DNA from 3 places in the Paenibacillus salivarius genome. Region 1 is predicted to be linked to each of the others. Evidence: riboswitches for the same ligand, from Rfam matches in the RefSeq annotation. Region 1 holds a riboswitch; each other region holds the start of a gene.
What was found. Region 1 has a riboswitch for cobalamin ahead of ACSFXJ_RS18975 (ABC transporter substrate-binding protein). Riboswitches for the same ligand answer to the same signal wherever they lie in the genome.
Positions count from the first base shown of each region.

Region 1 (10,135 bases):
TACGCGGGTCGGCATCCTCAAATGAAATTGCGGAAGGGCACGAGGCGGCCGCCCGGCAGCTTGGGCTGAGTTTTGCCGGCAAGCTTCGGGATGCGGCGGATACCAAAGCCATTCGGATGATGCGGGAGGAGGATCACCGGACCTCATTGGAGCTTCTTTTGAAGAAGGAGCCTGATCTCGAAGCGGCATGGACAAACCGGACGGACGGCTCGTTCGTCGTATCGATCCCGGAGGCCGGACTGTTGAATGCAAAAGGGCGCGAATGGTTCCGCCTTGCATTGAACGGGGAGCCGGTCATCTCGGAGGTGTATGTTTCGGCCATTACGAAGCGAAGATGCATTACTTTATCCGTTCCGATTTTAAAAGATGGCGCCGTGATCGGGGTGCTTGGCGCGGATCTATCCGTGGAGTAACACCGTGCAAGGCTTTCCGGCCGAAAGGGATCCCGGGTATGTTATATTGTTTTGGGGGCCAGGCATTATACAGAAAGAATAATGTGGACGATGTGGCCCGCCCGGAAAGGAATGACCCGAATGAACGGAAATCAGGCCCTCGGCCGTTTTATTTATACTTTTAACTATCATGAGAATGATCGGGAGCTGTGCGGCATGGAGCTGCGCGCTTTGTTCGGGAAAGACCCGGACTCGAAACTTTATATGGAATCCGACAGGAGGTTGGATCCGAGCCGCAGCCCGTTTCTATCGCAAAGGATCGACGTACTGCTTTCAGGGGATTCGCTGGAAGAAATTATAGATCAAGTGGCTGCTCTTGAACTTGGCGGCAAATCCTTTAAAGTCGTTTATGTCAAAAACGGAATCAAGCGTAGCTACGAGGAACAGCGCGAGTTGGAACGCCGGGTCGGAGCGCGTATACGCGGAACGGCGGAAATGCGAAATCCTGAAATCACGTTCGCTCTGCTGTCCGCGAATGACGGCTGGCATCTTGGCAGATCCATTCCGTCGGAGGCGGTTTGGCTTGAACATAAGCGTAAACCCCAAAATTATTCCACAGGCTTAAGTACGCAACTGGCCCGGAGCCTCGTTAATATTGCCGTCCCCTACCCAGACGGAAAGAAGGTGATCGATCCTTGCTGCGGCATGGGCAATGTGCTGATCGAGGCGTTATCGATGAAAATCGATATCGTCGGCCGGGATCTTAATCCGCTTGCTATTCAGGGGGCCAGAACCAATCTGCGGCATTTCGGCTATCCCGAAGTCGTAGAGATCGGGGACATGAATGATGTCGAAGCGAAGTACGACGCCGCAATCCTGGATATGCCTTACAATTTATGCTCCGTCCTTTCGATGGAGGAACGTCTGCGCATGCTGGGCAGTCTTCGGCGCTTCTGCGCCCGATCGGTCATAGTATCCAGCGAACCGCTGGAAGAGGAAATAGCCCGAGCCGGTTGGACGATTCAGGACCGGTGCCGGGTTGCGAAAGGGTCGTTTGTTCGTAGCGTGTGGTTATGCGAATGATATTGATTACGAAACCAGAAAAAGAGCATGGCCGGGACAAAGATCTTCGGCGATGCTCTTTTTCTTAATACTAAACGCCTTCCGGCACGGTTAAGCCCAGACCTTGCGCGATACGGGTTCCGTATTCGGGGTCGGCTTTATAGAAATGTGCGATTTGACGCAATTTGATTTCGTCTTTTTCTACCGGTTTCATCGCTCCGACGATGTTCTCTACCAAACGGGTGCGTTCATCTTCGCTCAGAAGACGGTACAGGTCGCCGGCTTGAGTATAATGATCATCACGATCATAAGCTACGCTGTCTGCATATCCCGTGACTTCAAACGGGGAGATCTTATGCTCGGGCGCTTCCGTTGGTCCGCCGTAGCTGTTAGGCTCGTAGTATACGCCGGAGCCGCCGTTGTTGTCGGGACGCATGGAACCGTCACGTTGATTGTTTCTGACTTCGGCGATCGGACGATTGATCGGCAAAGCGTTATGGTTCGCGCCGACGCGGTAACGATGCGCATCCGAATAAGCGAAGAGACGGCCTTGCAGCATTTTGTCAGGCGATGCTTCGATTCCCGGTACAAAGTTCCCCGGGGAGAACGTGGCCTGCTCGACTTCGGCAAAATAGTTTTCCGGGTTCCGGTTCAGTGTCATGCGTCCGACTTCGATCAGAGGATAATCTTTTTGCGACCATACTTTCGTGACATCGAACGGATCGAAACGGTACGTGTTCGCGTCTTCGAAAGGCATGATTTGAACATACAGCGTCCAGCTAGGGAAGTCGCCTTGTTCAATCGCATTGAAAAGATCTTCCGTATGATAATCCGGGTTGGAACCGGCAAGCTGTTCGGCTACTTTGACATCCAGGTTTTTAACGCCCTGATCCGTTTTGAAATGGTATTTGACCCATACCGCTTGGCCCTCGGCATTTACCCATTTGAAGGTGTGGCTGCCGAAACCGTGCATGTGGCGCAGAGTGGCCGGAATACCGCGGTCGGACATCAGGATCGTAACTTGATGCAAAGATTCCGGAGACAGGGACCAGAAGTCCCAAACCGCGTTCGGGTTTTTCAGATGCGTTTGCGGATGACGCTTTTGCGTATGGATAAAGTCCGGGAATTTGATCGCGTCGCGAATGAAAAAGACCGGCGTGTTGTTGCCGACGAGATCGTAGTTGCCTTCTTCGGTATAAAATTTCACCGCAAATCCGCGAGGATCGCGAACGGTATCGGCAGAGCCGAGTTCGCCGGCCACGGTCGAGAAACGGATGAACATCGGCGTTTGTTTGCCTACTTCCGAAAGGAAGGCGGCTTTGGTGTATTGGCTAACGTCGTTCGTTACTTCAAATACGCCGTGGGCGCCGGCGCCTTTGGCATGGACGACCCGTTCCGGAACGCGTTCCCTGTTAAAATGAGCGAGTTTTTCAAGCAGGTGCACATCCTGGATCAATACGGGACCGCGGCCTCCCGCCGTGATCGAATTTTGGTTGTCTCCGACCGGAGCGCCGGAACTGGTAGTTAAATAGTTGTTATTTTTATTCATAAAATCACCTCGAAAAATATAATGGCATCACTGTTTTTATACATATGATCTCGATATGACAACTTTACCAAAGGGTTAAGATTATTGTCATGAAGCCCGAATGAATGGTAGATGAAAACTAAATGAAGGAAGGTACATCGTGTAAAAAATAGTAGTTTTATAGGAGAAATTGTAGTATCATGGAGAACGGTTCATAGGAGAATTTTACCATAGAGGAGGAGTATTTCATGGAACCGAATGTACAACAAGGATATCCGCAGGTGCAAGGAGCGCCCGTAGTCAGCCTGAAAGATTGGATGATTACGATCCTGCTGATGGCGATTCCGGTCGTAAACCTGATCATGCTGTTCGTATGGGCTTTCGGAGGCGGAACGAATCCGAGCAAATCGAACTTTGCCAAGGCATCGTTGATCTGGGCATTGATCGGTATCGTTATCTATGTCATTTTCTTTGTTCTTATCATTGGGGCAATTTCGTCTTCCATGTAAGATTGTCGATCATTTGGCAGTTAATCTGGCCGTTAACTGCAAGAAAGAGACCGCTTCGTTCGTCGGGGCGGTCTTTTCTGTGCGCTAAAATTGTTGTAAGTTCACGGTTTTTAACCTATAATCCTATACAGAAGTAAGCCTAAAACCAGCGAATATTTTACCCGTAGGTCCTGAAACTCTCCTTTGCGGCGGGTTTCGGGTTAAAAGGGAAGCCGGTGCAAATCCGGCACGGTCCCGCCACTGTATTCAGGGACGAGCCCATGCATGCCACTGTCATACGTCAAAGTATGATGGGAAGGCGGGCTTTCGTCGCAACCTGTTAGTCAGGAGACCTGCCCACGGGAAGATTAGACGGTCCTTCGAGGAAAGGATAACGATCTGCTTAGAAGAAGGAATCTGCCCCGGCAACGGGACCTCCAAGAAATTCCAGGTTCCCGGTATATCTTTGTAGACGTAACCCATCCTATTCAGGATGGGTTTTCTTGCGGACATAAGCGTTTCGCTCGTTTCAGGCGTTTTATTACCAGATCAGATATTCAAAAGGAGAGGGACACATGAAGAAATGGAGTAAAATTTGGGGGATTTGGCTGCTTGCGCTGTTGCTGCTCGTCACCGCGGGTTGCGGTGCGAACAACTCGAATAAAGCGGCGAATGAAGGCAACAACGCGAATCAGGCGGTACAAGAACAGGGGCAAGACACCAACGGGGCTTCCAATGCGGACCAACAGCTAAGTACGGTTTACCCGCTAACCGTAACGGATGCCTTCGGAACGGAATTCACGTTTGAATCGGCTCCGCAACGGATTGTATCGTTGGCTCCATCCGAGACGGAAGGCTTGTTTGCTCTCGGACTGGACGAGCAGGTTGTCGGCGTTTCGGATAACGATGATTACCCGGAAGCCGTAAAGGACAAGCCGAGAATGGGCGGATTCCAAGTCAACGTGGAAGCGGTCGTGGCCGCTCAGCCGGATCTCGTGCTTGCGGGCAGTCTTATCGGTGAAGATACGGTAAAAAGCCTGACTGATTTGGGATTGAAAGTATATCGTTCCAATCCGAAAACGGTCGATCAGGTGATCGAGAATATTCAAACGGTCGGGAAGATCACGGATCACCAGCAGCAAGCGGCAGAGGTAACCGAACAAATGAAAGCCGAGCTTGCGAAAGTCACCGAAGCCGTCAAAACTTTGCCTGCCGATCAAAAGAAAAAAGTATACATTGAATTTTCCCCGGGCTGGACGGTCGGCAAGGGTGAGTTCATGGATGAAATGATCACCTTGGCCGGCGGAGAAAATGTCGCAAGCGACATAACGGGCTGGAGCGAAATTAATGAAGAAAATATCATCAAGGCGAACCCGGACGTAATTCTGTACGCCAAGAGCGTCATTGACGAAAACAACCGGACTTTGGCCGAAATTATCAAGTCCCGCGGCGGATGGGATCAAATCACGGCGGTGAAGGAAGACCGCATCGTGGCGCTGGACGACAACCTGCTCAGCCGTCCGGGTCCTCGCGTGACCCAAGGCCTGATTGAGGTGGCAAAAGCGATTTATCCGGATCTGATTCAGGAATGAGAACCAAACTGGCAGGGTACGGATTAATCGGCCTGGGATTGCTTATTGTTACGCTGCTGATCTGCATCGGGTTCGGTTCCGTACATTTGCCTGCAGGTGAAATCGCCAGAATCATCCTGCACCGCCTTCCATGGATCGGAAACCTCATTGAACCCGACTGGAGCGTCGCCTCCGAACAAATCGTCATGAAGGTGCGGCTTCCGCGGGTGCTGCTCGGTTTGCTGGTCGGAGCTTCGCTTGCCGTAGCGGGATCGGCGTTTCAGGGCGTGCTGCGCAATCCCCTCGCCGATCCGTTTACGCTCGGCGTATCTTCAGGATCGGCGGTCGGTGCGGCTGTACTGATCTTTTTCGGCTGGCAGTTTTCGCTGGCCGGTATTTTCACCCTTCCGATGGTCGCTTTTCTTGCCGGAGCCACGACATTGTGGATCGTCATGCGGCTAGCGAGGGAGAACGGAAAAATCCCGATCGAAAGCCTCATTTTATCGGGCGTGGTGATGCAATCTTTTCTCGGGGCCGTCGTCTCTTTCCTAACGGCGATGTCCAGGGATACCGTGAACGAAATACTTTTTTGGACAATGGGAAGCCTGAGTCTGCGCGGATGGTCGTATACGGCCATCCTGTTTCCGTATTTGGCGCTGGGCACCCTGTTCCTGTGGAGCCGGGCACGCTCGCTGAACCTGCTGGCCTTGGGCGAACGCGAGGCGGCTCATACCGGGCTTCATGTCGAAAGGACGAAGTTAACCGTACTTATTGTGGCAACGCTGATGACTGCGGCGGCGGTGTCCGTGTCCGGGGTCGTCGGTTTTGTCGGACTCGTCATTCCGCATATAATCCGGTTAATCACGGGCCCGGACTACCGGTTGATCATCCCGCTTTCCGCACTGGGCGGAGGCACATTCATGATGTACAGCGATTTGGCGGCACGCGCGCTGCTGGCTCCGACGGAAATTCCGCTCGGAGTGGTTACGGCATTTGTCGGCGCACCTTTCTTCGCCTACTTGTTGTATAAAAAGAAAAAAGCGAGAGAGAGGGAATTGGGATGATCGAGGCTAAACACGTCGCCAAATCATTCGGCCGCCTGCAGGTGCTGCGCGATATTAGCTGGAACGTCAAGCCGGGCGAATTCTGGGGCGTCATCGGTCCGAACGGCAGCGGGAAAAGCACCTTGCTCAATCTGATATCCGGCACCCATGCCCCTGATAGCGGCGAAATCACATTGTCAGGTAAGCCGGTTGCTTCCTACGGCCGGAAGGAGTTGTCCAGAAAACTGGCCGTTTTGCAGCAGGACGGGCTGCCTCAGGTTTCGTTTACGGTGCGCGAAGTGATCGAAATGGGCAGGTTTCCTTTTCAGGACTGGAGAGGGAAGGATCAGCAGGAGGATGCGTACGAATTGCTGCATGATATTATGGACAGGCTTGAGCTTGGCGGCCTGGCCGACCGGCATCTCGACCGTCTTAGCGGAGGGCAGAGACAGCGGGCCGCGCTGGGGAAGGTGATGGCCCAGCAGCCCGAGATCGTGCTGCTTGACGAGCCGACGACGTATCTCGATATCCGGTATCAGATGCAATTTATGGAGCTCATTTCCGCCTGGCAGCGGGAAGAAGGCTTGACGGTCATCGCCGTCATGCATGATTTGAATCTGGCTTCGCTGTATTGCGACCGTTTGCTCGTCTTGAGCGGCGGCAGCGTGGCGGCGCAGGGAAGTCCGTCCGAAATTTTGCGTCCGGAAACGGTGGAGTCTGTCTTTGATGTGAAGTCCTACAGCATTGCGCATCCCGATACCGGGGTTCCCCAACTGTTGTTGAAAAAGGAAAGCAAGGGAGGAGTTTTTTAATGAGTCGCGCTCTATCGGAAATCATTCGTTCTATACAAGCGCCAGACGCCGCAGTCTCCGCCGCTGCCGCAGCGCATTTGGACCAATTGACGAAGCCGCCGGGAAGCCTAGGAAAGCTGGAGGCGCTTGCGATCAAGCTGGCGGGGATGACGGGAAAGGTTCAACCTTCTTTTTCAAACCGCGGCGTCGTTGTCATGGCAGCAGACCATGGGGTCTGCGAAGAAGGGATCAGCGCCTTTCCCGCCGAGGTAACGCCTCAAATGGTGCTTAACTTCCTTGCCGGCGGGGCAGCGGTCAATGTGCTTGCCCGGCAGGCCGGGGCCGAAGTGATGTGCGTCGATATCGGGGTCAATGCGGAGCTTGATCATCCGGCGCTGATCTCGCGCAAAATCCGGTACGGTACGGCAAATATGGCCGTGGGGCCTGCGATGACCCGCGAAGAGGCCGAAGCGGCCGTGATGGCCGGAATCGACATCGTGGAAGAAGCGGTATCCAGAGGGATCTCTTGCTTCGTTACCGGTGAAATGGGGATCGGAAATACGACGCCGAGCGCGGCCATGATGAGCGTTTTTACAGGGAACTCTCCCCTGGATTCCGTGGGCCGGGGAACGGGAATCGATGATGAACGGTTGCGTCATAAAGCTCAAGTCGTCGAACGGGCCTTGGCATGCAACGAACCCGATCCGGCCGATCCGATCGGCGTGCTCTCCAAAGTAGGCGGGCTGGAAATCGCCGGATTGACCGGAGTCATTCTCGGTGCCGCAGCCAACCGCTGCCCGGTCGTCCTCGACGGATTTATCTCTGGAGCCGCAGCGCTCGCCGCTGCCCGGTTAGCTCCGGAATCGGTGAATTACATGATTGCTTCTCATGTCTCCCATGAGAAAGGACATCATGATTTGCTCGATCGGCTCGGCCTTACGCCGATGCTGTTTCTGGATATGCGGCTGGGGGAAGGCACGGGAGGCGTCCTTGCCTTGCATCTGATCGATGCCGCTTGCCGGATCATGGCCGAGATGGCCACATTTGCGAGCGCGGGCGTTTCAACCGGAACGGAAAGTACGGGGAAAGAAGCTGCCGGGGAGGTCCAGGCATGATCGTCACGGTTACGGGCGGAGCGCGCAGCGGCAAAAGCTCGTTTGCGGAAAAGTATTGCATGAAGCAGGCGGACTCCGGACTATACATCGCCACGGCACAGGCATTCGATGAGGAGATGCGGCAGCGCATCGAATTGCATCGGAGCCAGCGCGAGGGAAGCGGCTTTCGATGGACGACCGTCGAGGAGCCGCTCAAGCTGGCCGGCTTGCTGACCGGGAAGGAGGGGACGTCCGGAACGAACGGTCCTTCAACGTCGTCCGGAGAATCCGGATCGACGAAGGCGTTGGCCCCGGTCGTGCTGGTCGATTGCCTGACCTTGTGGCTGACGAATGTTTTGCTTGCCTCGGAAAGCACCGAAGCCGGGGACGGGGATTTTTCCGGTGCCGTCGAATTCGAAATCGATAAACTCGTTTCCGCGGTCGCGGCTTATCCCGGGCATCTGGTGATGGTCACGAACGAGGTCGGCAGCGGGATCGTGCCCGAATATCCGCTTGGACGAATCTATCGTGATTATGCGGGGATATTGAACCGGAAAATGGCGGAGATTTCCGACGCGGTCTTTCTTGTTACGGCTGGAATCCCGATCGAGCTAAAAAGCAGGGAGTACAAACTATGAAAGACAAAGGACGGCCGATTTTGGCCGCTTTTCAATTTTTGTCCCGGTTTCCGGTCAAGGCGGAGCTGGACTTTTCGCCGGAGCTGCTCCGGCGCAGCGCCAAACATTACCCGCTCGTCGGTTTGGCGATTGGATTTACGGTCTGGCTTGCGGCATTTTTGTCCAGCCAAGTACTGCCGTCCCTGCCTGCGGCGGCGGTAACGCTGATCGTTTGGGTATGGCTGACCGGCGGACTTCATCTGGACGGCTGGATGGATTCCGCGGATGCGCTGCTCAGCTACCGATCCAGGGAGAAGATGCTGGAGATCATGAAAGACAGCAGAGTGGGCGCGATGGGAGTATTGGCATGTACACTGTTGCTTTTGCTCAAGGTGACGCTGATCGCCTCGCTAATCGATTCCGGCGCGCTGTCCGCCGCGGCGGCGATGCTGACGGCTCCGGTTTGGAGCCGCTGGTTCATGACGCGCGCGATGCAAAAATGGCCCGTCGCTCGCGCCGGTGAAGGGCTTGCCGCGAAGTTTCACGGTCTCGGATCGAAAGACACGGCACAATCCGCGGTTTTCGCCATCCTGCTCACGGCGGCTAGCCTGGGAACGGTCGCAATCGCCGCAGCCTTTGTGCCAGGCCTCGCCCCGGCGTTCAAGAACGAAATCTGGCTACCGTTGGTTATGTACTTTTTCGCAGCTCCTTTGGCGGTTTGGCTATTTGGTACCGCCGCTGCCAGAAAGATCAGTTCGCGGCTCCACGGCCTTACGGGGGATACATACGGAGCGTTGAATGAAGGGCTGGAGGCCGTACTGTTGATACTGGCGGTCATCTTGGTGTGCTGATTGCTTTTTTCATGGAAGGAGAGAAGCTGCAATGAATGATCAACCATTAACAAGGACGCAGGGCGCGGTATTAATGGTTCAGGGAACGGCTTCAGATGTCGGAAAGAGCGTCATTGTGACCGCGTTGTGCCGGATTTTTACACAGGACGGATACCGGACCGCTCCGTTCAAATCACAAAATATGGCGCTGAATTCATACGTCACGCCGGACGGAAACGAGATCGGAAGAGCGCAAGGCATTCAGGCGGAAGCCTGCGGCATTCCCGCGACAACGGATATGAACCCGATTCTGCTTAAGCCGACCGGAGAGATGCGCTCGCAGGTCGTCGTTCACGGCAAGCCGTTTCGCGATCTCAGCGCCGCGGGCTATCGCGAAAACTTTCTGCCTGCTGCAAAGCCGTTGGTGATGGAGGCGCTGGAGCGTCTGCGCGATCAATACGATATCGTCGTCATGGAGGGAGCCGGCAGTCCCGCGGAAATCAACTTGAAACACCGGGACATCGTCAATATGAACCTGGCGGGATGGGCGGATGCGCCCGTGATACTGGCCGCGGATATCGACCGCGGCGGCGTTTTCGCTTTTCTCGTCGGAACGCTGGAACTGCTGGAGCCGGAGGAAAGGGCACGGGTCAAAGGCTTCGTGATCAACAAGTTCAGGGGGGACCTCTCTCTGCTGCAACCCGGCCTGGAATGGCTGG
Region 1 is NZ_CP195592.1:4,103,163-4,113,297, reverse strand. Features, by position in the region: gene ACSFXJ_RS18995 (methyl-accepting chemotaxis protein) at 1-413, shown strand, start outside; gene ACSFXJ_RS18990 (methyltransferase domain-containing protein) at 534-1,475, shown strand; gene katA (catalase KatA) at 1,546-3,003, opposite strand; gene ACSFXJ_RS18980 (hypothetical protein) at 3,231-3,491, shown strand; cobalamin riboswitch at 3,640-3,845, shown strand; gene ACSFXJ_RS18975 (ABC transporter substrate-binding protein) at 4,046-5,062, shown strand; gene ACSFXJ_RS18970 (FecCD family ABC transporter permease) at 5,059-6,105, shown strand; gene ACSFXJ_RS18965 (ABC transporter ATP-binding protein) at 6,102-6,896, shown strand; gene cobT (nicotinate-nucleotide--dimethylbenzimidazole phosphoribosyltransferase) at 6,896-7,990, shown strand; gene ACSFXJ_RS18955 (bifunctional adenosylcobinamide kinase/adenosylcobinamide-phosphate guanylyltransferase) at 7,987-8,607, shown strand; gene cobS (adenosylcobinamide-GDP ribazoletransferase) at 8,604-9,437, shown strand; gene ACSFXJ_RS18945 (cobyric acid synthase) at 9,469-10,135, shown strand, end outside.

Region 2 (10,135 bases), 2.8 Mb from region 1:
GATGGTGGAGTTGTAACGTTCCTGCCACCAATAAATTTTCGTGACGCTGCCGAGCCATTTCAGGATATTTTTCTCCGCTTCCGGATTGTTTTTGCTGACCCATTTAAAATAGTTGTCTGCATTTAATGGCGGCAGACTCATTAGGATCGGCGTGATTTGCTGGCTTTTCAAAAAATGGATCGCTTCGGTCAGCATCTTTTCAAACATATTGAAATCCGTTTTTGGGCTGTGTTCTCCATCGGGATTATCGGCAATTTCATTCCAGTTGAAATCGCAGTCGTTCCCGCCGTATTCGATCAGCACGATGTTGGGTTTGTCTTTAAGCACGTCCTTTTTCAAACTGGACATTCCTTTGATCAACGTATTGCCGAACCGGGCCGTATTTCGAACCGCTCCCTTCAGTTTATCCTGCAGGAGCGAAACATAATTGTCCTCAAGAAGCACGTACTTATTTCTTACTTCGTCAAGAATGACTCCTTTGGAAATCGAGTCCCCCGAGATCATGTATTTGGCTGTCTCATTCGATAATTCTTGATTTTCCCAGCTCATTTGGATCACCTCATTCCGTTAGGCTATCGCATACTTTCATTGTAGTTTAGTTGAAGGCAGAAACGCAAGCGCACCATGCCGTCGGGAGATTCTTTGGTGGCGGTTGAATGGACGCATCTCAAAACGGAAATAATCCGATAAAAAAGCCCAAATGGTGCTATATAAGAATAATACCCCGGTATTTCGTCTTTTGAATAAAATAAATGTTCATTTTGCGTAAAAATTCCGGATGATTTTGGTTTTACCTTTCCCCATTTACCCATGATTGTCCGTTCAAAATTAAGAAGTTTGACGCATTTTATGACATCATATGGACACGGAGTGTCACCTAATGAGAGAATACTATATAGCAAATTTTAGATAAGAGGGGGATGTTCAGTGATTCGATTCGGAGTGATCGGAACGAACTGGATTACGGATCGCTTTATTCATGCGGCGGAGGAGACGGAGCAGTTTTCGCTTGAAGCCGTTTACTCGCGTTCGGAAGAGAAGGGAAAGGATTTCGCCGCCAAGTACGGCAGCAACCCCGAGGTGTTTACCGATCTTGAGGCCATGGTGTCCAGCGGACGCATCGATGCCGTTTATATTGCAAGTCCGAATTCTTATCATGCGGAGCAGGCTATTTTGTGCATGAATCACGGCAAGCATGTGCTGTGCGAAAAACCGCTGGCTTCCAATGCGGCGGAAACGAAGCGGATGATCCAGGCGGCCCGCGACAATGACGTGCTCTTAATGGAAGCGATGAAGTCCACGCTGATGCCCAATTTCAGGGTTATTGCCAACAATTTATATAAAATCGGACGGGTACGCCGTTATTTCTCGAGCTACTGCCAATATTCCTCGCGCTATGACGCGTTCAAACAGGGAACCGTGCTGAACGCTTTTAATCCGGAATTCTCGAACGGCTCCTTGATGGACCTGGGGATTTATTGCATCTATCCGATGGTGACGCTGTTCGGCAAGCCGGACTCGGTTCAGGCGAGCAGCATCATGCTGTCTTCCGGCGTGGATGGAGAGGGGAGCATCCTGATGCGCTACAGCGACATGGATGCGATCGTCATGTATTCCAAAATTACGGATTCCTATGCGCCAACGGAAATTCAAGGCGAGAACGGTACATTGGTGATCGATAAGGTGAACCAGCCTTATGAAGTGAAAATCGTGTATCGCGACGGCACGGTCGAGGACCTCCGCCAGCCGCAAATGCAAGAATCGATGTTCTATGAGGCCCGGGAGTTCATCGAGCTCATTCAGGCGGGCAAGCGTGAGAGTAGCGTCAATACGCTGGCGAATTCGCTCGTCGTTGCGGAAATTATGGAAGAAGCCCGCCGTCAAATCGGGCTGAAATATCCGGCTGATGAAGCTTAAAAAAAGAAAAGGGATGCCTGCGAGAAATCAAAGGCATCCCTTTTTTACTGTTTATTGATAAGTGACAACGAGCGCATTGCTGATTTTCCGGCCGGGGGTCGTAAGATATTTCCCTTTGTAGTACAGGCCGCTGGAAGCGCCGCCGTCCAGGTTCATCGCCTGGTAGGCTCCCGCCTGCTTCATGATTTCCGCCAGCTGCGGAATCGTGGCTCCGCCGGTCGTCAGCAGGATCAGCTTATGGTCACGGGTCAGCCCCAATGCGCTTCTTGCGCCGCCGCCCGTCAAAATTTTCGGATCCTTGAATCCTTCGCCCTTGACGTCGATGGCGACTTTGCCGTCCACGACCAGCCGGGGGCCGGCCTGAAGCGCGCCTTCCATCGTTCCCAGATTAAAGCGGTCGTTAAATTCGCCGCCCGGAATCAGCTCGGCCAACAAATTTTTGTCATACGTAAAAATAGTGCGTTGGTCGCCGGAAGCCTTTTTCTTTAACTCGCCTCCGTCAACGATATATCCGTAAGGTGCTTTATAGCTATCCTTGGTATATGCGTCAAAAAACGTGCCGTTGATGGCCACGACCGCCTTGCTGCGCTTGGCGATGCTGCTTAGATCCTCGACTTTTCCGACGGTATTGCCCGCCAACACGACATCGAGGTCCATTCCCGGATGCATCAGGTTCACGGTAACCATTTGCACGGAAAAGGATTTGCCGCCCACCTTGAAGGTTTTACGGGCGCTGCTCACCGGCTCGGTGCCATCGGCAAAGGCTCCGCGCGTCGCTGCCGGCAGGATTACGCTTAGGTCTCCGCGGCTGATCCGGAGCGTTGCCGGATTTTTGCCCCATTCCAGTTCGTATCCAAGCGATTGGCTAATGAATTGGAGGGGCACATAGGTAGATCCGTTCTCCTGGAACGGGGCATCCGTCAATGTGACGGGAGAGCCGTCGACGAGAGCGCTCATGCTTCCGACGTGAAGGGTGAGCTGTTTGTCTCCATCGGTGATGACGATTTGCTTATCGTCGGCGTTCCATTCGACCTGAGCCCCCCCGAAACCTTTCAGGAACCGGATCGGCACGAAAGAGCGGTTGGTTTTGGCGTCGATCAGGATCGACGATTTTGCCGCCGCTGCCGCCGAAGTTGCGGATACCGGGGACGGGGTTGCCAGGTTCGAAGGAACGAGGCAGAGAAATGCGAGAAATGCCAGGATGACTGTCTTTTTCATTTCTGAGATGTACTCCTTTACTGATGTATGTATGGGTATCTACATAATATCGGTTGAAGTACCTCTTTTGTTTAAAATATGAAATCCTCGTCGGTCAGCCGGTCCACGTGCATCGCCCGATGGTAGGAGTTCCCCTTGAGGCTGAAAAAGTCATGGTTTTTCGATTCCGTCTTCAGACCGTTCTCGACGATCGGATTGATCTTCTCGTCCGGGAAATACGGCTCCAGCCCGAGGTTCATCAACGCTTTGTTCGCGTTGTAGCGCACGAATTTCAACACCTCGTCCTGGAGACCCAGCGGCGAATAGATTTCCTGCGTATATAGACGCTCAATTTCCGCCAGCTCATGAAACAGTTCATACATCTCGGCTTCCGCCTCGGCATGCTCCGCCTCGCTGAGCGATGCCCGCACCTCTTGGGCAAGCAGACCGACGAATACGCCGTGGATGCTCTCGTCGCGCAAAATCATGTTGATGATCTCGCCGCTGGCAGTCATTTTTCCCTGGCCGGCAAGATAGAGCGGATAGAAGAAGCCGCTATAGAACAGGAACGACTCCAGGAATACGCTGGCCGTCATGGCCAGGTACAGTTCCTTGGCGGTCGCTTGCGGCTTAAAGAGCTTGAGATAGCGCCCGGTGATCAATTCGGCCTTGCGGGTCAGCAGCGGATGGCTGTCGACCCATGCGAACAACTCGTCGATTTCGGTGCCGGTGCAGAGCGTCGTGAAAATATGGCTATAGGACTTCGCATGAATCTCCTCCATGGCCCCCATAAACGCCAATACGGACTTCGCCTGCAGGTTGGTCGTGTGCAGCAGGATCAGCGGCATGCCTTCGCCGCCTTGCTTCGTATCGAGCAGGGTGAGTCCGCCGAGCACCTTCTTGTAGATGTCTTTTTCCTGCCCGGTCAGCATGTCCCATACATTCTTGTCCGTAGAAACGGGGAATTCTTCCTCCGTCCAGAACTGCTGTATATTTTGATTCCAAAACATTTTGGAAAAATCGTCTTCGGGTTTGTTCCAGTTTACTGCGCGCATCGCGGCGTTCTCCTCCTTTGATGGACTGCGTACTCATTCATCTGCCGTGTTATCCGGATATGCCCCGCATCAAATCGCGCAGGCGACGCACTCCTCGATGCCGACTTTTCTGGTACGGGTGTAATAAAGACTTTTCAGGCCCTTTTTATTGGCATAGATATAATATCGGGCCAACTCCCGGGTCGACACGTCGCTGTTGACGAACAGAACCGTCGAAATCCCCTGATCGACATGCGGCTGGATCGCCGCGATCATATCGATCAGCTTGAACATGTCCATGTTGTAGGCCGATTTATACAGCAGCACATTTTCCCGTGACAGATACGGTGCCGGATAGTAGGTTGTCGAGTTGCCGTACGTCCGGGTTTCGATCTGATCCACGATCGGCATGACGGAAGAAGTCGCGTTTTGGATATACGATATCGAGGCCGTAGGAGCGCATGCCAAACGATAAGCGTGGTACAGCCCGTGCTTGATCACCTGCTGCTTAAGGGCCGCCCAAGCTGCGGGTCCCGGAATCTCCAGACCTTCAAACAGCTTTTTCGCTTTTGCGGTCTTCGGCGAGTAGTCGGTTTCGAGATAGCGGTCGAAGTACGTGCCGTTCGCGTAGTCGGAAGCTTCGAAGCCCATGAAGGTCACGCCGCGTTCCTTGGCGATCATCATCGAGCGCTCCAGGCTGTAGAAATTCATCATCATGAAGAACGTTTCCGCAAAATCCCTGGCTTCCTCGCTCTCGTAAGGAATCCCGTTTTTCGCCAGATAGCCGTGCAGGTTCATGACGCCGAGACCGACGGAATGAAGCTCCGAATTTGCTTTTCTTACGCCTGGCGCATTATCGATGTTCATCATGTCGGACACCGCGGTGAGCATGTCCATGCCCGTATGGACGGACTCGCGAAGCTTGCGGTGTTCCATGACGTTCACGATGTTCAGGGAACCCAAGTTGCAGCTGATATCGCGGCGGATTTCATCCGGCTGATCGTAATCGTTGATCGTGGACGTTTCCTGCAATTGAAAAATTTCCGTGCACAGGTTGGACATTTTGATATTGCCGATGGCTTTCAGCGCATGCTGACGGTTCGCGTTCGAGCGGTAAATGATGTAGGGATATCCGCTCTCCAGCTGAATAATCGCGATTTTCGTCAACATGTCGCGGGCGCTCATGACTTTCGTTTTGCGCACTGCGGGGTTGGCGAGCAGTTCCTCATACATCGTATCGATATCGAGATCATCGAGATGTTGCCCGTATGCCTTATAGACGGAGTAAGGGGCAAACGCGTACAGATCCTCATTGCGCTCCGCGAGATCGAAAAATTTGTTCGGGCAAATGAGTCCGATGGACAGCGATTGCAGACGGGATTTTTCATCGGCATTGATCTTTTTGCTATCGAGCAGCTCATTGGCATCCCAGTGGAAAATATTGATATACACGGCACCCGCGCCTTTTCGCTGACCCAATTGATTCACGTAAGAGAACGTATCCTCAAGAATCTTCGCCACGGGCATGATGCCGCTGGAGGCGTTCGCAATGCCTTTGATTTCTTCGTTTCTCGCGCGGAGCTTGCTCAAATTCAAGGCGATGCCTCCGCCAAGCTTGGACAATTGCATCGAGGTCGAGATGTTGTAGTTGATGCTGTTCAGCGAGTCGTCAAGCTCGAGCAGGTAACAAGATACCATTTCTCCGCGGCGGGCTTTTCCGGCATTCAAAAAAGTAGGCGTCGCAGGCTGGTAACGCTGTTCGATCATGGCGACGGCGTACTCCTTCGCCTTTTCGAAATCCCCTCGTCCGAGGAAGAGGGCAACGATCACGATCCGGTCCCGGTACGTCTCCAAATATCGGGTTTTGTCATTGGTTTTCAGCGCGTAATCCCGATAAAATTTGGAAATGGCCATATAGGATTTAAAATCGAAGGGGATGCCCTCAACCCGTTCGCTGATTTCCTTGACTTGCTCCATGGTGTATTCCGCGAGCACATCATAGTAATAGTTGTGATCGATCAGATACCGAATCCGTTCCTCCACGCCGGAAAAAGCCATCAGCTGCTGCTCCACTTCTTCCTTAAACGCCTGCACGGCCTGCAGGTCCTTCTCCAGATCGAAGAATCCGTCCTCTCTCCGGGACATGATCTCATTGTTTAACTCGATATGCTTCAAGTGAATTCATCCTCTCTTGGAAGTTGGCGACGTCGGTAGGGGTGCCGCTGAGCTCAAATTTATATAGGACGGGCACATTATACTGGGAGGCGATCCGGTCCGCGCTAACAGCGAAGCATTGGCCCCAATTGCGGTTGCCGGAAGCGGCCACGGCCTGCAATTGCCCGTGATTTCTGGCGAGGAATTTCTGTACCTTCTCCGGAACCTGACCGAAGCCTGTCGTGTAAGTAATCAACACATAAGGCGTATCGAGGCTCATTTCCTCGTCAATTTGAATGCATTCGGCATCCGCATCCAGCTTTTGAATGAATCGTTTGACGTTACCGGTTTTCGAATCGTATGCAATGACCATCGTTTCACACCCTCAGCCGAAATTCTGTTTTTCTCCATAAAAAAAGGTATTTTTATCTCCCGGTAAACGGGCAGCAAAAATACCTCAGCTTATTCAATAACCTGATGTAAGACACTGCCTATTTCCCGTAGGCGATATTCGTGCGAAAGAAACAGGCAGGTCTCCTGGCTTCAGACTCATCATCCTCTCCAACCTTCCCGAACAAGGAGCCGTTCAGTGGTTATTATCGGAGAGCACTCTTCTGTTACAGTGGCGGGACCGCGACGGAATTGCACCGAACTTCCCTTTTAAACCTTGTCTATGAACAAAGTACCTGTTTCCACAATATGTAGTTGTCGTATTGCGACTATATCCCAATATATAGTGAGGTGTCAAGCTGCTTAACAGAATGATCACATAAAAATACTACAAAAAATCCGCCTCATAGGCTCTCTTTCGACCCTTGAGGCGGCTTCGTTTAAGGGCGTTCCGGCTCTTTAAAAACCGATTACGCTTTGATATACATTTTGTCGTAATATTCTTCCAGCATCCGCTTGGTCGCGAACGCTTCGCGCGTCGTCTCGATGCTCTTGCGCATCATTTCCACCCATTTGTCGCGGTTGTCGTAATACGTTGGCAGCACCCGGTTCAGCAGGGTATCGTACAGGGCTTCGCTGTCATGGCGGTCAAGGACTTCAAAATCGGTCGTCTCGAAGCCGCCGCCGATTTGCCAGCCGTTCTCGCCGTCGATGCACGCCTCCGGCCACCAGCCGTCCAGGATCGAGCAGTTGAGTACGCCGTTCATCGCCGCTTTCATCCCGGAAGTGCCGCTCGCTTCAAGCGGCCTGCGCGGATTGTTCAGCCAAATGTCCGAACCGCGGGTCAGCATGGCGCCGATCGTCATATCGTAGTTTTCCAGGAATACGACGCTCTTCGGATATCTCTTCATCATGGCGACCAAATTGCTCACGATCCGTTTGCCGGTATCGTCCAGCGGATGCGCCTTGCCGGAGAAAACAATCTGGATTTTGCCCGATTTCAGGTAAGGCTCGATGACCTCCGGTTTGGAAAAAATAAGGTCGCTTCGTTTGTAAGGAGCCGCCCGGCGGGAAAATCCGATCAGCAAATGGTCCTCGTTCAGCCGGACCCCAGACCGGTCTTCGATAAAATCGATCAGTTCACGCTTGATTTCCATGTGGGTCTCCCACAGATCGCCGTCGTTCTCATAGGCGCGGGTGATCCGTTCATCCACCCAGGTCGGCTTATGAATGGCGTTGGTTATCCCGATGATTTCGGAGCGGCCGGAGACTTCCTTCCACATTTTGTTGGACGTATCCGCATGCAGCGCAGCTACGCCGTTGGAGATGCGCGACAGGCGCAGGCCCGCTACCGTCATATTGAACGGGTTGCCGCCGATCCGCTCCATTTGTTCGCGGGTCAATCCGTTAAATGCGGTCATATAATCCAGCCGGTCCAACGGATGGGTTTCGTTGCCTTCTTTGATCGGGGTATGCGTCGTAAACACGACTTCCTCGCGCGTTGCTTTCCAGGCTTCCTCGAATGTTTTGCCGGCGCACATTTTTTCGCGGATCAATTCCGTCGCGGCAAGCGCGGCATGTCCTTCGTTGAAATGGTAGACGTCGATCGGAATTTGCAGCGCGCGCATCGCTTTGACGCCGCCGATCCCGAGCACGATTTCCTGGGCGATCCGTTCTTCGCCGAACCATCCGTACAGCTGGCCGGTGATCCAGGCATCCCCGTTTTCCGGAATGTCCGTATCGAGCAGATAAAGCGGATTGTTACCGAACTTTTCCGTCTTCCACACTTTGCATACGACATCGGTATTGCGGATTTTCACGGTTACTTTGACCCCGGTATCCTCGAGAAAATCGTAAACATAGTTGTAATACGAATCGTACGGTTTTCCGTTTTCGTCGATCCGCTGATCCGTATAGCCTTGCTTCCATTTGATCCCGATGGCGACGATCGGCGCGCCGATATCCTTGGCGCCCTTGATATAATCTCCCGCCAGAATTCCCAAACCACCGGCATACATTTTAAAATCGGAATGCAGTCCGTACTCCATGCTGAAATAAGCTACAGTAGGCAATTTTTTCTCGTTCATTCGGTAAGCCTCCTCATCATTTTCCATGGATACATCGGCATTGTCTTTTTTCAGAGCGAAGCATAGGCTGTAAGTGCAAACGTTTGAACATCGGAAAAGGACGCGCCAATGTGAAAGCGATTTCGAGTCATATTTTAACATATTATATGGGGAAGGGAAGCCCTTGGTACGAAAAAAAACCATAATTTTGAAAAATGCGTGAACAAACGTTTGCGCGACCTTCGGTTTTATGATTATTCTAGAGGGAAGTCGTCATTAAGACGCTCTTCGTCGGCGATCGCCTGGATGTCTTCAGGACCGATTTGAAAGTAACCGTACCCTTCCTCGGCTTGTTTTTTCAGAGCGCGCTGCCTGATATACTTCGGGCTGGCTTCGCCGCTGTCCTCATCATATACGAGCAGGATGCCATCCGTTTTGCGAAGCAAAAGCTCATCCCTTGCTTGAAACTGCCATCTGCCCTGATAACCCTCCTTGCTGACGGACCCGTAGTAATCGATGCGCCCGATCAGATCCCGGTAATAATTTTGCTTTTCTTCGTTCCACTGCTCCTCGGGATGGCTGAACGCGGTGATGATCGAGCACTTCAGCCAGGGATAGGTTTCCTTCAGTCCAAGAGCCGCTTCGCAAGCCCATAGGTCGACTCCGTATTGGCCTGGCGTGATGACCCATTCCAGTCCTTCCTCGATGAAAGAAATGAGCCTGGCCGCGATAGCCTGACGAATATAAGGAATGCCTTGATGCTTATTGTTGTATATGCCAAGTTCGTGCGCACGGTAACCGGTAACGAGCAAATTTTTCAAAAGAGGTCTTCCTTTCGGCTTGGTCATTTCTACAATTATATCTCGGAACAACATGAATTGTAGAATCGCAAAAACGCAATAGGTCTATCATACCAAAATTTTAGACCCCCAAATGTTTCCTAATTAAGACCTTACTCCCTGTTAACCTAGGGATGACTTTGGGTAATATCAATGGGACTACATATTTAGGAGGATATTCTTTTGAAGAAATGGACAGCAGCCCTATTGGGGGCAATCCTGGTACTAGGCATGACGGCATGCAGCAGTGACAAGGAAGCAAGCGGGGGAGCAAACAGCAATACCGGAAAAGAAGCGGTAATCCAAACCGCGAACGCAGAGGGGAATAAGTCGTCCGAAACGGTTCCTAGCGTCGATGAATTCATCACGAAAGTGTCGGAAGCCAGCGGCAAGATTAAAAGCTTCTCGATGGGGCTGGATACGACCCAAAATATCGTGGTAACCATGGACGGACAAACACAGGAACAGAAATCCGTAATTAAAGGGACTAGCGATTATGTGAAAGAACCGCTGGCCATGTATCAAAATATTGAAATGG
Region 2 is NZ_CP195592.1:1,310,699-1,320,833, forward strand. Features, by position in the region: gene ACSFXJ_RS05775 (SGNH/GDSL hydrolase family protein) at 1-549, opposite strand, end outside; gene ACSFXJ_RS05780 (Gfo/Idh/MocA family protein) at 931-1,917, shown strand; gene ACSFXJ_RS05785 (phosphodiester glycosidase family protein) at 1,969-3,135, opposite strand; gene nrdF (class 1b ribonucleoside-diphosphate reductase subunit beta) at 3,207-4,169, opposite strand; gene nrdE (class 1b ribonucleoside-diphosphate reductase subunit alpha) at 4,239-6,323, opposite strand; gene nrdI (class Ib ribonucleoside-diphosphate reductase assembly flavoprotein NrdI) at 6,298-6,675, opposite strand; cobalamin riboswitch at 6,813-7,007, opposite strand; gene glgP (alpha-glucan family phosphorylase) at 7,163-8,779, opposite strand; gene ACSFXJ_RS05810 (DUF1273 domain-containing protein) at 9,013-9,579, opposite strand; gene ACSFXJ_RS05815 (DUF6612 family protein) at 9,781-10,135, shown strand, end outside.
Region 2: linked by a shared signal. The riboswitch ahead of nrdI (class Ib ribonucleoside-diphosphate reductase assembly flavoprotein NrdI) and the one ahead of ACSFXJ_RS18975 (ABC transporter substrate-binding protein) in region 1 are both predicted to bind cobalamin.

Region 3 (10,135 bases), 2.2 Mb from region 1:
CTTGCGGATGGAATCCTCGATGAACATTTCCTCGGGATTTTGATAAATATAGGTCACCATATCGGCCAACTGCTCAGGCGGGGTTTTCAGCGTATCGATGCCTTTGACGCTGACCGTTCCCCGTTCCGGCTTGGTCACGCCGGTGATCAGCTTCATGAATGAGGATTTCCCGGCGCCGTTATTGCCGACCAAAGCGACCAGGTCGCCGGGGTAGAACGAGACGCTGAGGTCCTCCAGCACGGTGTTCCGTTCGCGGGATACCGTCCGGTAGGAATAACGGACATGCTTCGCCTCGATGACGGGACCGGAAGAGTCGATCCGGTGGTTCTCCGTTCCCTGCAAACCGGCCATGCGTTCTTTTCCGGTTGAAGCCTTATCTTTTCCCCAACTCCGCACATGTTCAAAATACCCGATCGCTTCCTCCAACGTGACCGGGAATTGCCGTCCTGCGACTCCTCCGGTTTCTGCGCCCGATGCGCCCCGTAAAGCCGCCGCGCTTTGGGACAAACGGTCAGCCGCTTGCGTCACCTGTGGCGGGAAAATGTGGCTTTTTTGCAGCTGCTCCATCTCGCAAAGCGCCTCTTTCGCCGGCTTTGACCATAATGCGCGGCCGTCATCCATCAGAACCACCGTCTTGCAGTACTCGGCGATAAACTCGGTGTGATGCTCGATGACGATAATCGTTTTTCCATAGTTTTCGTTCAAATTGCGCAGCAAATCGTAAATCTGTCTGGCATGATTCGGATCCAGCTGGGCGACGGGCTCGTCGATAATGAGGATGTCGGGATCGAGCGAGATCGCCCCGGCCAGCGCAAGCTGGTGCTTCTGTCCGCCGCTGAGCTGCCAGATGAACTCCTTCGGGTCCGCCTGCAAATCCACGAGCCGAAGGGCCCGGCGCCCGCGCTCCTGATAGTCCTCAAAGCCGTAATTCAGCGGGGCGAAGCCGGCATCGTCCAATACGGTCGGGCGAATGAGCTGATTTTCGAAATCCTGGTAGACGTAACCGACATGCTTGGAAAGGCGTGCTACCTCATGCTCCATCGTATTCAGGCCGTTAACTACGACCGTTCCCTGAAAATCGCCGACATAATAGTGCGGGATCAGCCCGTTTAACGTTTTGCACATCGTCGATTTGCCGCTGCCGTTTCCGCCGATCACGGCAACGAAATCGCCACGCTCTATCCGTAGGGATACGCCGTTCAACACCGGCTGCTCCGCGCCTGGATATGTAAATGTCACGTCTTCCAGAGACACGATGTACTTGTTGTTGTCCAGTTCCGCCATTAAATCTGTCCGCTCCCGTCCATTTGCCGCGGTACCGACTTGCCTTTACGAACCAGCAGCAAAATCGTAATCAAGGCCACGACGGCCGCCGTACCGATGCTGACCCAGATGAACCAGCCGCCGATGCTTTCCAGGAAGTCCGCGTCCCAATCGATCAAAGCCATGTCCGACTCGGCCAGGAATTCCGCTCCCGCAGCCGCGCAAGCGAGTACGATCGCGATGACGATCAATCTCGGAGCAATAATTTCACCAAGTGAATATTTCATCTTATTATTTCTCGGTTTCATGCCGAGCAAAGGCTCGATTTTCCCATACAACCTTGGAACGAGGTACAATGTCGGCAGCAGCGCGAACAGAATTCCGGAGAACAGCACATCGTTCAGGAACGAAACGCCTTCCACCACGACAACGCTCTGCGCAAGGCCCGGAACGGCCTCAAATTCCTCGACTCCGATCCACACTTTTGCAATATCCACGCTGGAACTGATAAATTGATGGATGGCTACTCCGGTAATCGCCGCCACCCCGACTTGTCTTTTGTTCTTCGGATCATTCACCAAGGTTCCCGCAATAAACATCGCCAGCGAGAAAGCGATAAACTTCTCCAGCTCTCCGAGCCCTCCGAATTGCCCCAGCATAATTTCCCCGAAAATCATTTCGCCCAGCGCAGCGCCTACGGCCGCGTAAAACGGATGAAACAAAATGCACAGCGTCAACGGAATGAAGGCAAAATACTCCACCGACAGCTCCACGGGGCCGAGCCGGAACGAAGGAATCAGCTCCGTAATCATGTTGGATAAGCCGTACAGCGACATGGAAAGAATGAACACCATCATTTTTTGCGATTGCGTCAAAACGTATCTTTGTTTTAATTGAACCATTTGCTTCCCCTCCCTATTTAAGGCGCCCGGCATTGTTCTCCTGCAAGGCTAACCCCAATATAGAGGCGAAGTATTAAATTGGATGTTACGGTACGTAAACATTATGTAAATAAATTTTCATTTAACTATATTATGAAAATAAACATATCAAACGCGAATGCCATCCTCCTTCCTATGTGATAATCTAGTTATATCAATCAACCCGATGATGAAAGCGAGGACGCCCTCTTGAAGAAGATGGAATGGAATACCGAAACCCTGTCGCCGGGCCAATACAAGATCGCGGACTATATCCGGAAAAACGAGCAGGCCGTGCTGTTCTCCACCGAACAGGAAATCGCGGACGCCCTCGGAGTCAGTATCGCCACGGTATCCCGGTTTTGGCGGTCGGTCGGTTTTAAAAATATCAAGGACTTCAAAAGCCAGCTGCGGAGCCAACTGGACGTCACGCCTGCCGCCAAAATGCAAAATATGATGGACCAAACGGACGCCGGCACGCTTCCCCGGCAATTTCTCGCAGCAAGCGTCGCCCGTCTCGAAGAAACGCTGGCCCATTATTCCCAGGGCGCATTCGATGAGGCCGTAACCGCTCTCGCCGGGTCCAAGCGGATCTACATCTACGGCCCCGGCCCCTCCGCCGGACTAACCGAGCTGCTGCATTTCAGGCTGGGCCGTTTCGGCTTATCCGTGCATCGGCTGGACCGCGGCGGCAGCGAGCTGTTTGAAGACCTGCTCCATTTAACCGAAGGTGACCTCGTCGTCCTGTTCGGTTTTGTCCGGCTGCTGCCGGAAGCCAAAGTGATCGTCGATCATGCCAAGGAGGCCGGGTACCGTACCTTGCTGATTACGGATCGGCTGGTATCCGACTTTTCCGGCCAATGCGACATCACCCTGTTCGCCAGCCGCGGCGAAACCTGGGAGTTCCACTCGATGATCGCCCCTACGTTTATCGTGGAGAACCTCATTATCGCGGTAGGGATGAGAAATAAGGATGATCATTTGCAAAAATTGAACGAACTGAACCGCCTGCGCAAAAATTATGCGCATGAGCTGCCCAGGTAAGCCGGTGGCCTGAGTCTGCCGACGTTTTGTGTTCAAATTGACGTCGGGGGAGGCTGTTACTCTCACATAAAAGCAGCAGAAGCAGCTTGGCGCACATGCTTTGTCGCTGCCGAACCGCATGCATCGGGATACCGCTGTGTTGCCGCCAGGCAACATGTTGTACCGCTTTGTTGGCGTTAGGCAGCACGATGTCCGCTTAGCTACCGCTTGGCAACATGTTTTGTTGTACCGCTTTGCTGGCGTTAGGCAGCATGATGTCCGCTTAGCTACCGCTTGGCAACATGTTGTACCGCTTTGCTGTCCCCAAGCAGCATAGTGGACCGCTATGCATTCGTCGTGTCGCATGGTGTATCATCGCCCTGCTTCTGTAGTTCGGATGGTGCATCATCGCTTTGTATCCGCTAACCTGTACGGCGCTAACGCTTGTCACGGACCTTATAACACCTCAAATTCCGTTTTTATACTTTTAACGATTGCCACGAGCCTTATTTCGCTAATTCCACCACACTAGCCGCCCTTTTAGCTATATAAGCTCTTCTGCAAGCGTTAAATTTGCGAAAACGTGAATTCACCCTATTTAACGCCTCTGGCAAGCGTTACCCTCCATAGAAGCAGCGGAAGAAGCTTGGCGCACCGTTTTGTCGCTGCCGAACCGCATGGGATTACCGCGTTGTTGCCGCCAGGTAACATGTTGTATCACTTGGCTGCCACCAGGCATCATGTTATAACCCTTGGCTACCACTTAATAATATGTTGTATCGCTTTGTTGACGTCAGACATGTTGTACTGCTTTGTTGGCGTAGGTAACATGTTGTACTGCTTGGCTGCCGCCAGGCAACTTGTTGTACCGCTTTGCTGTCCCCAAGCAGCATAGTGCACCTCTATGCATTCGTCGTGTCGCATGGTGCATCATCGCCCTGCTTCTGTAGCACGGATGGTGCATCATCGCTTTGTATCCGCTAACCTGTACGGCGCTAACGCTTGTCACGGACCTTATAACACCTCAAATTCCGTTTTTACACTTTTAACGATTGCCATGAGCCTTATTTCGCTTATTCCACCACACTAGCTGCCCTTTTTGCTATATAAGCTCTTCTGCAAGCGTTAAATTTGCGAAAACGTGAATTCACCCTATTTAACGCCTCTGGCAAGCGTTACTCTCCATAGAAGCAGCGGAAGCAGCGGAAGCAGCTTGGCGCACCGCTTTGTCGCTGCCGAACCGCATGGGATTACCGCGTTGTTGCTGCCAGGTAACATGTTGTACTGCTTGGCTACCGCCAGGCAACTTGTTGTATCACTTGGCTGCCGCCAGGCAATGTTGTACCCTTTGCCGCCCCAAGCAGCATAGTGCACCGCTGCATCCGTCGTGCTGCACCATGGTACATCATCGCTTTGCTCCCACCTAACTATATTCCTAACGGTTGCCACAGCCGTTAAATGGCCTCAATCACCTTCCTTCCCTTCTTAACGGTTGCCACGGCCCTTATTCGCCGCTCAAGGTCCGCTAACCCGCCCTTTTAGCTCAATTAGGCTCCCGGACAACCGTTAGTTCTGAAAACATGCGAGTTCTTCCCAATTAACGCCTCAGGCAACCGTTACAGTCCACGAAATAGATACTACCGAGACGCCGCCACACTCATCCAAAATCCCATCTCCCCCCCTCTCCGCCTTCCCGGACATTCACAAAAAATTTTCAAATCCCGCTTGTCCAATCCCCGCCTGCTTTCACTCGATTTTCATTCTTTTCATCCGCCTATTTCGCGCAAGTCCCATTTACAAACACTAGATATTGGGTTAATGTATTATCAACACAACAAAATATAGTGTAAACGGGTGCTTCGACGGAAAAAGCCCGCCGGAGCTTAAAAGGGAAAGCGGTGCAAGTCCGCTGCGGTCCCGCCACTGTCATCGTCACGTGCGATGCGACACGATCCGAATCGTGTCATCCGCACATTTTGCCGGCATATCGCCACTGCAGAACCAACCCTGTCCTGCGGGAAGGCGCCGGGAAAATCACGAGAGCCAGGAGACCTGCCCGTTTGGAAGACACCGCGCTAACCTGCGAGGTACAGGGAGGTGTCCGCTTGCAGCTTATCCATAGCTTTGTTTTTGACAGCATGACGACTCCCTTTCTATAGCTATCATTGCGACGCATTCGGGCATTTTCGACCTGGGCCGGGTTGGGAGTGCTTTTTATATGGATTAATTCACTAGTGTTCGGGGAGGAAAACATGCAATGACGCTGTTGAATCGAATCGATGAATGGACGGAAAACGAAACGGAGACGAGTATGGAGAAGAGCACGGACCAAACCCAGGGGAGGATGCCTGCAACGGAAACAAATACAGACTCCATCCTTAGGGAAGTGATCCGCCTCGGCGAGGAAATCGTGGCCAGTTCGAACCTGGAGGTCCTGCGCGAAAACGCCAACCTGAACGGGGAAAGCTTCTCCGGCAAAATGAGCAAATTCGGTAGCGAGTACGCCAAGTGGTACGCAAACCACTTCGTCATGCCGCCTCGGCTCGTACAGGCGATCAAAGACAATGTCGTTTACGTGCACGATCTGGACCAGTATGCCATCGGTACGACCAACTGCATTTTCATCCCGTTTGATAAGCTGCTTCGCGAAGGCTTCAACACCGGCAACGGCAGCGTCCGGCCGCCGAAGTCGATCATGACGGCGATGGCTCTGGTCGCGATTATTTTCCAATCCCAGCAAAACTCGCAATACGGCGGCGTATCGGCCAACAAGCTGGATTTCGACCTCGCCCCTTACGTGGCCAAGTCGTTTGCCAAATATTTTCTCAAAGGGCTGGAGTATTTTGAAGAGGCGGACGGTACGCTGTTCGCTGATGAAGAAATCAACATGAGCCGCAACGATCTTCAAGCCGAATATCCAAAAGCTTTTACATATGCGTTAAAAGAAACCGAGAGCGAAACGCTGCAAGCCGCGGAAAGCCTGATCCACAATCTGAACACGATGTCGAGCCGCGCGGGCGGTCAAATCCCGTTCACGAGCATCAACTACGGCACCTGCACTTCGCCGGAAGGCCAGCTCGTGATCCGTTCGCTCCTGACGGCAACGATGCAAGGCCTCGGCAGCGGGGAAACGCCGATTTTTCCGATTCAGATTTTCAAATGCAAGCAAGGCGTTAACCAAAATCCGGGCGAGCCTAACTATCATCTGTTCGTGAAGGCGGCGGAATGCTCCGCGAAGCGCCTGTATCCGAATTTTGCGAATCTGGATGCGCCGCTAAACCTGATGTATTACGATCCGGCCGATCCGGATACGGAATTCGCCACGATGGGCTGCCGCACCCGGGTCGTCGCCGACCGGTTCGGACGCAACCATTTGTCCGGGAAAGGCAACCTTTCCTTTAATACGCTGAACCTGGTCAAGCTCGGGCTGGAGCACGGGATCGCCTTGGGACACCGGCGGGAAGCCGATGAAGCGGGTTTCTACCGGGAGTTGGACCGCTATATGGACATCGCGCTGGAAGGCTTGCTGCACCGCTATCAAATCCAGGCTTCGCAAAAAGCCAAAGCTTCGGACTTCATGATGCGCGAAGGCGTCTGGGAAGGCGGCGAAAAGCTCGCCCCGGACGAATCCGTCGGCGAGCTGCTCAAGCACGGAACGCTGTCGATCGGCTTCATCGGACTCGCGGAATGCATGAAGGCGCTGTACGGCAAGCACCATGGCGAGGATGAGCAAGTTTATAAAAAAGCGTACGACTTGATCGCCCACATGCGCGACTACTGCGACAAACAGAGCGAAAATCACAATCTGAACATTACGCTGTTCGCCACGCCGGCGGAGGGGCTGTCCGGCAAATTCACCAAACGCGACGCGGATGTTTACGGCAAGGTTCCGGGCGTCGTTGACCGGGAATATTACACGAACTCTTTTCACGTGCCGGTTTACTACAAATTGAGCGCCGCGAAAAAAATACAGCTTGAAGCTCCGTTTCATGGAATTTGCAATGCGGGGGCCATTTCGTATATCGAATTGAACGGGAACGCCCGCAGCAATCCGGCGGCTTTCCTGAACATCATTCAATATGCCCTTTCCCAGCAGGTCAGCTATTTTAGCATCAACCACCCGATAGACCGCTGCTCGGCCTGCGGGTTCGAAGGCATCATCGGAGCGAATTGTCCTTCGTGCGGCAGTCATGAGAACGACGTGCATATCCGCCGTCTACGGCGCGTGACCGGCTATTTGACGGGCGATTACCAGACCCGCTTCAATGCGGCAAAACAAGCGGAGGTCCGCGACCGGGTGAAGCATGACGCATGAACATCTGCGGATATTACCCCGAATCGATCAATGAGGGCGAGGGCCTGCGGGCCGCCCTTTTCGTCAGCGGCTGCCGGCATTATTGTAAAGGCTGCTTCAGCGCGGCCACATGGAACTTCAATTACGGGGAGCCGCTGACCCCCGAGCGGGAGCACGGGATTATTCAAGACATCGTTAACAACCCGCTGCTCAGCGGGGTCAGCATCCTGGGCGGGGACCCTTTCTTCTCGGCGGAGGAGGTCGGGCAATTTATCGACCGCCTGCGCGATGAAGCGGGCCGGGACGTCCCCGTCTGGATATACAGCGGTTATACCTTCGAGGAATTGACCGGGCATCGGGATTCCCCCGAATTCCGCCTCCTGGCGCGCTGCCAGGTGCTCGTCGACGGGCGCTTCGTCCTGGAGCTTCGGGATCCTTCCCTGCTTTACAGGGGCAGCTCCAACCAGCGGCTCATCGACATCGAACGCAGCCTTGCCGAAAGTGCTCCCGTTTTATGGGAGCCAACTTTCTCTTTCTAGCTCATCAAGATTCTAGTATAATTAATGATCTGTGATGATTTTAATAGACAGCATAGAATTCGACTTATCGGCGTCCCCTATTCGCCTGCCTGCAAATCGGCGGACGTCCTTTTTTTTCATCTTTATTCTCAATTTGAGAATTAAAGATTATAGACTTTAAAATTTTGTAGATCAAGAAAGCGAGGAACTACCATTATGCCATCACTCGTAACGAAGCCCAACAACCGTCAGCTCGCGTTCGACAGCGAACGTCTCGGCGTTTATGCCGATCGTATCCTCGACGGATTACATACACTGGACAAAGAGCGTCTCCTTCGCGGCGTAAACGCCAAGCTGAGACGCGACGAAGTGACCGGAGAGGAAATCAGCAGCGCATTTACGATGTCCGCGCTTGAACTGGTTACGAAAGAGGAGCCGGACTGGAAGTTTGCCGCGGCCCGCGCCCTGCTGACCTCCCTTTATAAAAAAGCGGCCGTCAACCGCCGTTACAAGGCATACCCGGAGGAACCGTACGGCTCGTTCCATCATTTGATCACCGAACTGTGCAAAATCGGCGTATACCGCGAAGAGCTGCTTACATGCTACACCAAAGAGCAAATCGATGAGCTCGGCCGGACCATCGATCCTTCGCGCGATCTGCTGTTCGATTATATCGGTCTGCTCACATTGGCCGAGCGCTACCTGGCTACCGATTTTGAAGGCCGGACGATGGAACTTCCGCAGGAGCGCTACATGGTCATCGCCATGTACCTCATGCACCGCGAGCCGGAGGAAACCCGTCTGGAGCTCGTCAAAGAAGCCTACTGGGCGATGAGCAACATTTATATGACCGCCGCGACGCCGACGATGTCCAATGCGGGCAAAAAAGTCGCCGGCCAGCTCTCCAGCTGCTTTATCGACACGGTCGACGACTCGCTGGAAGGCATTTTCGATTCCAATACCGATGTGGCCCGGCTCAGCAAAATGGGCGGCGGCATCGGCGTCTACCTTGGCAAGGTACGCGCGCGCGGCTCCGATATCCGCGGCCATAAAAACACCAGCTCCGGCGTTATCCCATGGATCCGCCAGCTGAACAACACCGCCGTCAGCGTCGACCAGCTCGGCACGCGCAAAGGCGCGATCGCCGTGTACCTGGACGTTTTTCATAAAGATATTCTCGCTTTCCTGGATCTCAAGCTGAACAACGGCGACGAGCGCATGCGCGCTCACGACGTATTCCACGGCGTCTGCCTGCCCGATCTGTTTATGGAGAAGGTCGAGGAACGCGGCGAATGGAACCTGTTCTGTCCGCATGAAGTGAAGAAAACGATGGGCTGGAAAGACGAAAACGGCCGTCCGCTCGGCCTGGAGGATTTCTACGACGAGGAATTCGGCAAAGGCTCGTTCCGCGAAAAATACGAAGAGGCGGTCAACCATCCGACCCTGCCTCGGATCACGATGCCGGCGATCGACATTATGAAACGGATCATGAAGTCGCAGCTCGAAACCGGGACGCCGTACATGTTCTATCGCGACACCGTCAACCGCGCCAACCCGAACCGGGCGCACGGCATGATTTACTCGTCCAACCTGTGTACGGAAATTATGCAGAACCAGACGCCGACCGTGGTGGAAAAAGAAGAGCTCGTGACGAAAGACGGCCAAACGCGCATCATCATCTCGAAAATCCCGGGCGATTTCGTGGTCTGCAACCTGAACTCGATCCACTTGGCTCGTGCCGTTCCGGCAGGCGTGCTGGACCGGTTGGTGCCGATCCAAACGCGGATGCTGGACAACGTCATCGACATCAACAATATCGAAGTATTGCAGGCGCAATACACGAACAGCCAGTACCGTGCGATCGGTCTCGGCACGTTCGGCCTGCACCATTTGCTCGCGCTTGAAGGCATCCGCTGGGAGTCCGACGAAGCGGTTGCCTATAATGACGCGCTGTACGAAAAAATCAACTACCTGCTGGTCAAATCGAGCATGGAGCTAGCCATTGAAAAAGGCCGCTATCCGAAGTTCGCCGGTTCCGATTGGGAAAACGGCAAATACTTCGAATACCGCGGATATACGGACGGCTCCCGCGAAGGCAAATTCGTGACGACGGAGCA
Region 3 is NZ_CP195592.1:682,817-692,951, reverse strand. Features, by position in the region: gene ACSFXJ_RS03090 (ABC transporter ATP-binding protein) at 1-1,284, opposite strand, end outside; gene ACSFXJ_RS03085 (cell division protein FtsQ) at 1,284-2,165, opposite strand; gene ACSFXJ_RS03080 (MurR/RpiR family transcriptional regulator) at 2,403-3,227, shown strand; gene ACSFXJ_RS03075 (hypothetical protein) at 4,359-4,580, opposite strand; cobalamin riboswitch at 5,042-5,280, shown strand; gene ACSFXJ_RS03070 (anaerobic ribonucleoside triphosphate reductase) at 5,551-7,521, shown strand; gene nrdG (anaerobic ribonucleoside-triphosphate reductase activating protein) at 7,518-8,039, shown strand; gene ACSFXJ_RS03060 (ribonucleoside-diphosphate reductase subunit alpha) at 8,235-10,135, shown strand, end outside.
Region 3: linked by a shared signal. The riboswitch ahead of ACSFXJ_RS03070 (anaerobic ribonucleoside triphosphate reductase) and the one ahead of ACSFXJ_RS18975 (ABC transporter substrate-binding protein) in region 1 are both predicted to bind cobalamin.